DNA from 3 places in the Terasakiella sediminum genome. Region 1 is predicted to be linked to each of the others. Evidence: predicted binding sites of a transcription regulator. Region 1 holds the regulator's gene; each other region holds the start of a gene.
What was found. Region 1 encodes LexA, which represses DNA repair genes until DNA is damaged. Its sites were predicted from a motif close to ATGTTCTANTTTGGTTC; they were not measured.

Region 1 (3,280 bases):
GACGATTACGGACGTCCGCTTGACCTATAAGGATGGCGGTAAGTCAGGAAAGTTTGTTGCCTCATGAGCTTACTTCCTCTTGATGACGCCTTTGCCAAAGTTGCAGAAGGCATAAAGACCTTAACGGCAGAACAGATTTCTGTTGCTGAGGCCTTGGGTCGTGTGTTGGCTGAAGATGTTGCTGCACGTTTGACGCAACCGCCTTCTGCAGTTTCGTCCATGGATGGTTATGCGGTTCGCTCAGCAGACGTTCAGACGCAACCCGTTATTGTTGAACGTGTTGGCGAATCACAGGCGGGTGGTCCGTTTGAAGGGACAGTTAGTCCAGGCCAGTGTGTGCGTATCTTCACTGGTGCGCCAATGCCTGCGGGCGCAGATGCCGTCATAATGCAGGAAGATACGGATGTTGCGGGCAATCAGGTCACGTTGAAAGAAGTCGCCTATGAAGGAAAATTCGTTCGTCGTGCCGGGCTTGATTTTTCTGAAGGTGATATTCTGCTAAAAAAAGGCCAACTGCTGAGTGCGCGTGACATTGGCTTGCTGTGCGCTATGAATGTGCCCTGGGTCAAAGTTTACCGCAAACCCCGTGTTGCGATTTTGGCAACAGGTGATGAACTTGTGATGCCCGGCGAAGCGGTTCGTGAAAGCCAGATTGTCAGCTCCAACTCTTTGATGGTTGCAGCGATGGTGACGGCCATGGGCGGTATTCCGATCAACCTTGGCATTGCCGGGGATACAGAAGAGTCCTTGCGTGAAACTCTGCGGGGTCTGGAAGGTGCAGACTTGTTGATTACATCTGGTGGTGTTTCTGTCGGAGAATATGACCTTGTCAGAAATGTACTTGGGGAAGAAGGTCTGGATATCGATTTTTGGCGCATTGCTATGAAACCAGGGAAACCTTTCATGTTCGGCCATATAGCTGGAAAGCCAGCAATGGGGCTGCCGGGGAATCCCGTATCATCTTATGTCACGGCTTTTTTGTTCCTGCGCCCTGCCCTTCGTAAAATGCAAGGTGGTACATTCGAGCAAGATAAACCTGTTCGCGTGATCCTTGGGGCCGATGTTCCAAAAAATACAATACGGCAAGAATATATGCGAGCTGTGTTCTCTCGTGACAACGATGGGCGTTTGGTTGCGACACCTTATGATAAGCAGGATAGTTCTATGCTTGCCAATCTGGCCCATTGCGAAGGGTTTATTATTCGTCCTGTTCAGGCGCCAGAATTAAAGGCGGGTGAGGAAACCGATGCAATCTTTGTTACGGACTCATCCTTGAGTGTCTGATCGATTAGTTTGTTCTTGACCTGTTTTAGGAACTAAAGTAGAACATTGGTAGTGTTTTACATTTGTTCTGTCTCGGGAGGTTGAGAACATGCTGACGAAAAAACAGTATGATTTGCTTTTGTTTTTGGAAAAACGCTTAAAAGAAACGGGTGTTTCCCCTTCCTATGACGAAATGAAAGAAGCGCTGGATTTGAAATCCAAATCCGGCATTCATCGATTGATTACGGGCCTGGAAGAGCGCGGTTTTATTCGTCGCCTGCCCCATCGGGCGCGCGCTGTTGAAGTTTTACGTGTTCCTGAAAATCAGGATCAGCTGGACGCGCCCCTAAGTTCAGACAACACAAGGGTTGATGATCCTAAAGTCATTGGCAATCAAATCGGTGGGACCGCCGGTAATGCTGGTGCGAATACGGATGTTCTTCCTGATTCAGAAGCTGTGGAACTTCCGATGTTTGGCCGTATTGCAGCAGGCACACCGATTGAAGCTTTGCGTGATAATTCTGCACATGTGGATGTACCTGCAAGCATTCTGGGACTTGGCGAACACTATGCGCTGGAAGTTGATGGAGATTCCATGATCGAAGCAGGTATCAATGATGGTGATACCGTTATTATTCAACGCTGCACGACGGCGGAAAATGGCGCAATTGTTGTTGCTTTGGTGGATAAAGAAGAAGCGACACTTAAAAAACTGCGCCGCAAAGGCGGTTCTGTTGCGCTGGAACCTGCAAATGCCGCTTATGAAACGCGGATTTTCCCGCCAGAGCGTGTGAATATTCAGGGGCGCCTTGTTGGTTTGATCCGTAAATATTAGGATTATTGGCCGTAATTTGCCCAGGGGCGAGTGCCTCTTACGCCTTTGACTGTTTCGATTTTTATTTCATCGCTGTTGATATAAATGGCATGTGCGCCTTGTTGTTTTAATGCATGTGCATCAATGATGTGAAGGGGGCGTTTGCAGATACTTGGGCTGTTGAATGTTGTAATCAGTATATCTGCTTTTTGGCAGTCTTCATTCAATGCCAGAGAGTTCTGATTCACGCTGACACTATAGCCGGATTGATGGACGTACTGGCATCCTGCTTTGTCACAGGGCAAGTTTGTTTTGAAGGGCGAGAGCTGTTTTTCTTCCTGGCCCCAGCTTCTTTGCCAGCTTTCTCTGGTATAAGCTGCATATCTTACATCTGAAATGAAAGTTTCACCTGTTTCAGACTTGATTGCGGTTAATTTGCCGTTTGAATTGATCAGTACATCCGGTTTAGGGATCATAGATGCGTTGATCACCCCTACCCCGATGATGCAGATGCCAAATTTTCTGATGTAACCGGGGTAAATGCTGGTGATTAATCCGCCAATTGTTATGAAAATCAGGGCGTTCGTTCCCATGCGGGGAACGGAGATTTGTGAAAAAGGGATGTCTGCGGTGGTTTTTGCCACCCAAAGCAAGCTTTCAATCCCCCACCCCATAACGCTCAGGCTTAAAAATTCCAATCCCAAAGGCATCAAGGCCAGGGATAAAAGGCCAAAGGGCATGATCCAGAAGACAGTGATGGGGATTGCCAAAAGATTAGATCCGATACCGTACAAAGCAATTCGGTTAAAGTGAAAGGCAGCAAAAGGTGTGGTTGCTAAAGAGGCAATCAGGCTGGATTTGAAAACGTCTTTTAGATATCGAATGGGGTTGGGTTGACTGAAGTCCGTTTGTTTTTTCTCATAAAAGGCAACCAGTGCTGTTACGGCTGCGAAAGAAAGCTGAAAACTTGCACTTAACAGACTTTCCGGAAAAGAAACCAGGATGAGAATGGCAGCCCAGGAGACCGTCCTTAATGACATGGCTTTCCTATCCAGTAAAATGCCGACCAAGACGATTGAGGTCATGACAAAAGCGCGAATGGTCGGCGTGCTTCCGCCTGTCAATAAAGTGAAGAACAAGGCGGCAAATATGGCGAGAAAAGCAGCGATCTTTTTGATGGGGTAATTTAGGGCAATTGCAGGG
Region 2 (3,280 bases), on a different contig from region 1:
CCAGGTCCAGATAACACTGGTGCATCTCGATGGAAAAATTGGATCGTTCAAAATGCGTCTGCAAGGTTTGGGATGCTTTATCCAGATCCACATTCAACGCCTGCAACTGGGCTTCGTCTGCTTCCGGTCCCGGTGTCAGGCCGAACCAGCGTGCCCAGGGCGGCGTCAGGTGTGCCAGCATACTGGCCGCCAGCTGATCCACTGCATCCGGGGCCGTGCCATCAAACAGTTTATCTGCGCGTTTTTCACCGGGTGTGCCGCCGCTGAAAAAGCCCGTGCGATGGGGCAGTGCAAAATCATAACATTCCTGCCAATGACTTTCCCAGACGTTGCGACGTTCCTTTGCTTTTTCAAACCGTTCAAGCACGTCTTTTGGTGTCAATTCCGACATAATCAGTCTCCTAACAATTGCTTGCCCGATGTCGGGATTGCATTACTTTGTTCCAACCCACGCCAGGATGTCTGAATGGTGCCCTGACGCCCGCGGCGACGGCGTTCCATATTCTTCAGACGCTCTTCACGTTCTGCATCTTCCGGTTCTGGCGGTGCAGGTGGTTCTGGTGGGGGTGCCGGGGGTTTTGGGGATGAAAATACTCCTCCCATGGGACTCTCCTTTTTAAAATGTTCAGGGGAAGGCCTGAAATTGGCCCAAAAAAAAGCCCCTCGAGCGTGCTCGAAGGGCTTTAGTCACAGTTTTCCTGTTGACTGAGACAAAACCTAACGAACTAAGCGCCAAATGTCAAGTAATTTTTCCTATATATTCTCTTTTTGTTCTTATTGAGCGCTTTATAGAGCTGCCATGGGGTTAAAACCCGCCAATCGCGTGCACCAACCAGTCGCTTGACCACTTCGACGCAAGTCATCGGTGCCCAACAATGCGGGGTCGCCCGGGTGGTATCCACATTTACTTTCAGAACCCGCATGCCTTGGTCCCTATACCATTTCAAAAGACCTGCAAGTTCATAACCTTCCAGCAGCTTGACGGTAAAGTTGTTGCTTAAAGGGTCCAGCCAGATACATCCGCGATCTGTTTCCAGAATGACAAAGCAATGGCGAAACCCGGGTTTCAAGAGTTTGAGCCACCAAACCCCTGCATTGTCGCTAAAGACAACCAGTGCTGTACTCATTGTACGATTCCTTTCTGTTGCAGGGCATCGCCCAGTTTAATTAAAGCCTCTTTCCATAAAGGAACATCTTCGCGTTCCTGCCTGACATATTCATCCGGTGGGGTAAGCCGTTCCCCATATTGGCCAAGCACCTGCAGATGCTGACCTTCAATGCGGCGTTTCTGATAAAGACGCATAACAGCACGGTACACATCATCCGGGCTGCAAGGCCTCGGGGTTTCAACCATGCCGGATATAAAGCGGGCGCCATCCAGACGCATGACCTGACAACGCGAAAACCAAAACCAGGCTTCTTCACCATCAGCAAAAGGAACAGTTTCAACATCATGGCTGGGGGGCAGAACAATTCGTTTTGTAGTCGACATACTCATATACTCTCTGGTGTATTTTGACAAAAGAACACAACAAGAACATTTAAATACAGTAATTTTGTCCTATGTCAATGACAAGTTTTCAATAAATTCCTATAGCATTGTGATCTTATTTCTATAATAATGCTCGAATGTTGAAACATGCTGATATCTGGCGCGCTATAGATCGCCTCGCACAAGAGTACGGATTGTCCGCGTCCGGCCTTGCGCGTAAAGCTGGACTTGATCCCACGACATTCAATAAAAGCAAGCGCTTGACCCGTGAGGGCAAAGCCCGCTGGCCAAGTACAGAAAGCATTGCGAAAATCCTGGAAGCCACTCATTCAGACCTAGCTGAGTTCATTGGATACGTGCAGGGTGAAGGTGGGCGTGGTGTCATCAAAAATGTCCCCCTGATCGGTCTGGCACAGGCGGGATCACAAGGATTCTTTGACGATGCGGGCTATCCAACAGGGGGCAGCTGGGATGAAATCCCCTTTCCTGATGTGCCCGATTCCAATGCCTATGCCCTTGAAATATCAGGCGCAAGTATGGAACCCGTCTTTCGTGATGGGGACCAGGTTTTGGTCTCGCCCAACGCCAATATCCGTCGCGGAGACCGTGTAGTTGTAAAGACAGTTGAAGGCGAAGTTATGGCCAAACAACTGCGCCGTCGATCCGCCAGAAAGATCGAATTGCAGTCTTTAAACCCGGAATATGAAGACCGCATCTTCGAAATGGATGAGATCGTCTGGATTCACCGGATCATCTGGGCATCCCAATAGGGGTTTACAAATTAAAAAATCAGATTAGGTCTATTTTCCTACAAGGAGAATAAAATGACTGATCTGACTCTGCGTTTCAACGGACCCATTCCGCGTTATCTCACGCCCCTGCCCACCGGGACCATTCTGTCTGCACGGCGGCTTTGGGAAACGTGCTATCATCAAAGGCAACGTAAAAAGCAGTTGCATAAAAAAACTTTAAATCGCTATCCTTCACAAAAGAAAAAACAATCACAACATTAAAAGTGAACATTCCAAAGGTGAGGAGAGACGTATGGGAAATGTCGGTAGCGGCAAAACCTGGACATATTTTGATGGCAAATGGTCCGAAGGCAATCCAGAAATGATGGGCGCACGCACCCATGGGGTGTGGCTTTCATCCACCGTCTTTGATGGTGCACGCGCGTTTGATGGTGTAGTCCCCGATCTTGACCTCCATTGCCAGCGATCCATCGATTCTGCGCGTATCCTGGGGATGGCGCCTATGTTAAGTGCCCGTGAAATAGAAGAACTCGCATGGGAAGGGGTCGCCAAATTCCCTGCCAAGTCAGAACTTTATGTCTGCCCCATGTTTTATGCGGATGCGGGATTTATTGCACCTGATCCGGCCAGCACCCGTTTTGTCCTCAGCATCTTTGATGCCCCGCTACCGGAACCAACCGGGTTTAGTGCCTGTAAATCCAGTTTTCGCCGTCCGGCACGCGATATGGCCCCCACGGAAGCCAAGGCCTCCTGCCTCTATCCCAATGTGGCGCGCTGCGTTAAAGAAGCAACCGATCAAGGGTTTGATACCGCTGTGGTGCTGGACCCTAACGGGAACGTTGCCGAATTTGCCTATACCAATCTGTTTTATGTCAAAGACGGCACCCTCTTTACCCCTGCCCCCAATGGCACCTTCCTGAACGGCATTACCCGTCAGCGCGTCATTAAACTGGCCCGCGCCAATGACTATCAGGTCATTGAGAAACCTGTCGCCTTTGAGGAACTGCTCGAGGCTGATGAGATTTTCGGCACCGGG
Region 3 (3,280 bases), on a different contig from region 1:
TGCGCGCTATCTCGCTTTTCAGCAAGCTTTTCGCGTACTTTTTCCAATCTTGGCCCATCGGACTTTCCTTTAAAAATATGATTATTCATCATATATGATGATATTTCATTTGACAAGAGGCTGTTAATTGGTGATAATTCATCATATTCGATGATTTATCAGGCAAAACGATGAACCAGCATTTTCTTCTATCCTCAAAAGCAAGGACGTTATCCGTCGCCAAAGTGGCGCGAATGACGGAAGAAGATGCGTATGACTTGTTCAAACAGGTTCGTTGGTCCATGAATGATGGTGATCCGGTATGCCCTCATTGTGGCTCTGTTGAGTGCTGGACATTCAAAAGCCGTCGTATCTTCAAATGCAAACATTGCAACAAGCAATTCTCTGTCACCAGTGGGACAATCTTCTCTGGCCGTAAACTGGCTTTGCGGGATTATTTGCTGGCAATTGCGATCTTTGTGAATTCCTGTAAAGGCGTTTCAGCCCTGCAACTGTCTCGTGATCTTGGCATTCAATATAAATCTGCTTTCGTACTGGCGCATAAACTGCGTGAAGTCACAGGTGATGAATTCCAGGATGCAATCCTATCTGGTGAAGTTGAAGTGGATGGTGCTTACTTTGGTGGTTATCTGAAACCTCGTAACTGGAAAGAGAACCGTGTGGATCGTCGTTTACGTCGTCACCAGAACGGCAAGCGCCGCTGTGTCTTTGTTATAAGAGAGCGCGAAGGCCGCGCGGTTCCCGTTGTTATCAAGTCTGAGACAACCGAAGCTGTGGGGGCGGCCATTCGCAAACACATCGATCAATCAGCTATCATTCATGCAGACGAGAATGGCGCATATGATGCGCTACACGCTCAATACCAAATGTTCCGTATCAATCACTCACGCGTTTATAGTGATGGTGAATCTTGTACCAATGGGGCCGAAGGTTGGTTCTCTCGTCTGCGTCGTGCAGAGATTGGCCAACATCATCACATTGCCGGGAAATACCTTCATTCCTATGCAAATGAGATGGCCTATAAAGAAAACCGTCGTCGCCAAGACAACGGCTCTTTGTTTGGTGATCTGTTGTTTAAATCTTTGAACCGCCCCATGTCACGTAATTGGGCTGGATACTGGCAAGGCAACAACCAGCCGGGCGAAGTTCTGTTGTATCCGCATTGATCAGCCAGAAATGCCTAACAAGATTATTGTTAGGGCTAAGGTCAACCCAACCATGATTTCTAGGCGCTGTAGACGATCTTTAAACATGCTGGATTATACCTCATTAACCTACGCGGTCCAACTCCCATAAAGCCATGCTCTTTGGGCCTATGGAAGCAATGCGTTTGACTGTGCCTTGAGATTGTAAACGGTCAATAGTGCCTTCCACGCGTTTCTTAAGGTTCTCTCTGTCATTTTCATCCAGTGGGACAATAAGCTTTTCACTGAGCATGGCTGTGATATCTGATACGGTAAGCGGCTTTCTGGAATCTCTGAGGATTTCCAGTGTCATTTTGTTGGTGTCACCATTTTTAAGGCCGGGAATCACCTTGAGCTTCTTCTTCGGCTTTATTTGGCTTATGGGGTAATTAGGATCGAAAATCTTAATGGTGGAGCCGATATGCGCCAAACTGCCTTTCAGATCACGAACCTGCTTGCGCAATTCATCCAGTTCGCCTGCCAACTCGGCATATTTCGTGATCAAACCAGATAAAACATGTGATGTAGCCATTAAAAAACCCCACTGCTTATTGAGTGAGGCTATTTTAACGATCTGGTTCAATCCTGTTTAGGTGTGTTTGCTACATAATACCGGTAATTTCAGACTTTCTGACTCAGGTATGTTCCGATTCGCATGGAACTTTATGAGAACATTGTTTTAAAATCTGTTTAAAAACAATGTGTTCACAAATGTTCTTGCGAATGAGAACATTTGGTGTACATTTAAATCAATTGCAACAGCCCGGTCAGATGTGGAATAAGGGAGCATTGATATGTCTCAGTCGGCACTTAAGCTCGTGGATAAGGATACCATGGATAAAAATAAAGCATTAGAAGCAGCAGTCGCGCAGATCGAACGTTCGTTCGGTAAAGGCTCCATTATGAAGTTGGGCCAGCGTGAAAATGCGGTTGAAACGGATGTTATTTCAACAGGCTCTTTGGGGTTGGATATCGGCCTTGGGATCGGCGGTGTGCCGCGTGGCCGTATCGTTGAAGTTTATGGTCCGGAAAGTTCTGGTAAAACGACACTCGCGTTGCACATTGTTGCCGAAGCCCAGAAGAATGGCGGCACCTGTGCCTTTGTGGATGCGGAACATGCCCTGGATCCGGTTTATGCCCAGAAGCTTGGTTGTAATGTTGATGATCTTCTGATTTCCCAGCCGGATGCCGGGGAACAGGCCCTTGAAATTACCGATACGCTGGTGCGTTCCGGTGCGATTGATGTGCTGATTGTCGATAGTGTGGCAGCCCTTGTCCCGCGTGCGGAACTTGAAGGCGAGATGGGGGATCATCACGTTGGTCTGCAGGCCCGTTTGATGAGCCAGGCACTGCGGAAACTGACGTCTACCGTGTCACGTTCCAACACGCTGGTGATCTTCATCAACCAGATCCGTATGAAGATCGGGGTGATGTTTGGTAACCCGGAAACCACAACAGGTGGTAACGCACTGAAATTCTATTCTTCCATCCGTATGGAGATCCGCCGTATTGGCCAGATCAAGGACCGTGACGAAGTGGTCGGAAACCAGACCCGGGTGAAGGTGGTTAAGAACAAGATGGCACCGCCGTTCAAAACCATCGAATTCGACATCATGTACGGTGAAGGCATTTCCAAGATGGGTGAAATTCTTGACCTGGGTGTGAAGGCCGGGATTGTTGAGAAATCCGGTTCCTGGTTCTCCTATAATTCGACCCGTGTGGGCCAAGGGCGTGAAAATGCCAAGCAGTTCCTGCGTGAGAACGAAAGTGTCACACAGGAAATCGAAAGCCTGATCCGCCAAAATGCAGGTCTGATTTCAGATGCGATGACCAAAGGTGAATCTGCGGACGCAGAAGAATAATCCTTTGGAATTACAGTTGCTTTTCTGTTTTGTTTTGAACAGAGATGCAATTGTTCACCAATAAAACAACGCCCTTTTCTGACTGGTTCGGGAAAGGGCGTTGTTTGTTTATGGTTTACTTGACATGCCTGGCGTTTGAAAAGCTAGACATGGCAAGCCATGCACGTTAAAACCAACCTTCTTGAATTCATGATAACGATTTAAAGTGAAGACCCATGCAAAGTGCGAATGATA

Region 2: the regulator LexA is predicted to act here: its motif matches at 1,525-1,541, upstream of RYZ26_RS15175 (S24 family peptidase).
Region 3: the regulator LexA is predicted to act here: its motif matches at 1,843-1,859, upstream of recA (recombinase RecA).

What each region holds. Positions count from the first base shown of each region.
Region 1 covers NZ_JAWLVJ010000004.1:208,946-212,225, reverse strand. Annotated here, with positions in the region: gene moaC (cyclic pyranopterin monophosphate synthase MoaC) at 1-67, shown strand, start outside; gene RYZ26_RS04735 (molybdopterin molybdotransferase MoeA) at 64-1,284, shown strand; gene lexA (transcriptional repressor LexA) at 1,373-2,098, shown strand; gene RYZ26_RS04725 (ComEC/Rec2 family competence protein) at 2,101-3,280, opposite strand, start outside.
Region 2 covers NZ_JAWLVJ010000020.1:76,965-80,244, reverse strand. Annotated here, with positions in the region: gene RYZ26_RS15195 (portal protein) at 1-391, opposite strand, end outside; gene RYZ26_RS15190 (hypothetical protein) at 394-603, opposite strand; gene RYZ26_RS15185 (hypothetical protein) at 726-1,127, opposite strand; gene RYZ26_RS15180 (hypothetical protein) at 1,124-1,492, opposite strand; gene RYZ26_RS15175 (S24 family peptidase) at 1,630-2,262, shown strand; gene RYZ26_RS15170 (hypothetical protein) at 2,317-2,505, shown strand; gene RYZ26_RS15165 (branched-chain amino acid aminotransferase) at 2,537-3,280, shown strand, end outside.
Region 3 covers NZ_JAWLVJ010000027.1:1,727-5,006, forward strand. Annotated here, with positions in the region: gene RYZ26_RS17245 (DUF6471 domain-containing protein) at 1-58, opposite strand, end outside; gene RYZ26_RS17250 (IS1595 family transposase) at 171-1,166, shown strand; gene RYZ26_RS17255 (hypothetical protein) at 1,270-1,716, opposite strand; gene recA (recombinase RecA) at 1,979-3,046, shown strand; gene alaS (alanine--tRNA ligase) at 3,262-3,280, shown strand, end outside.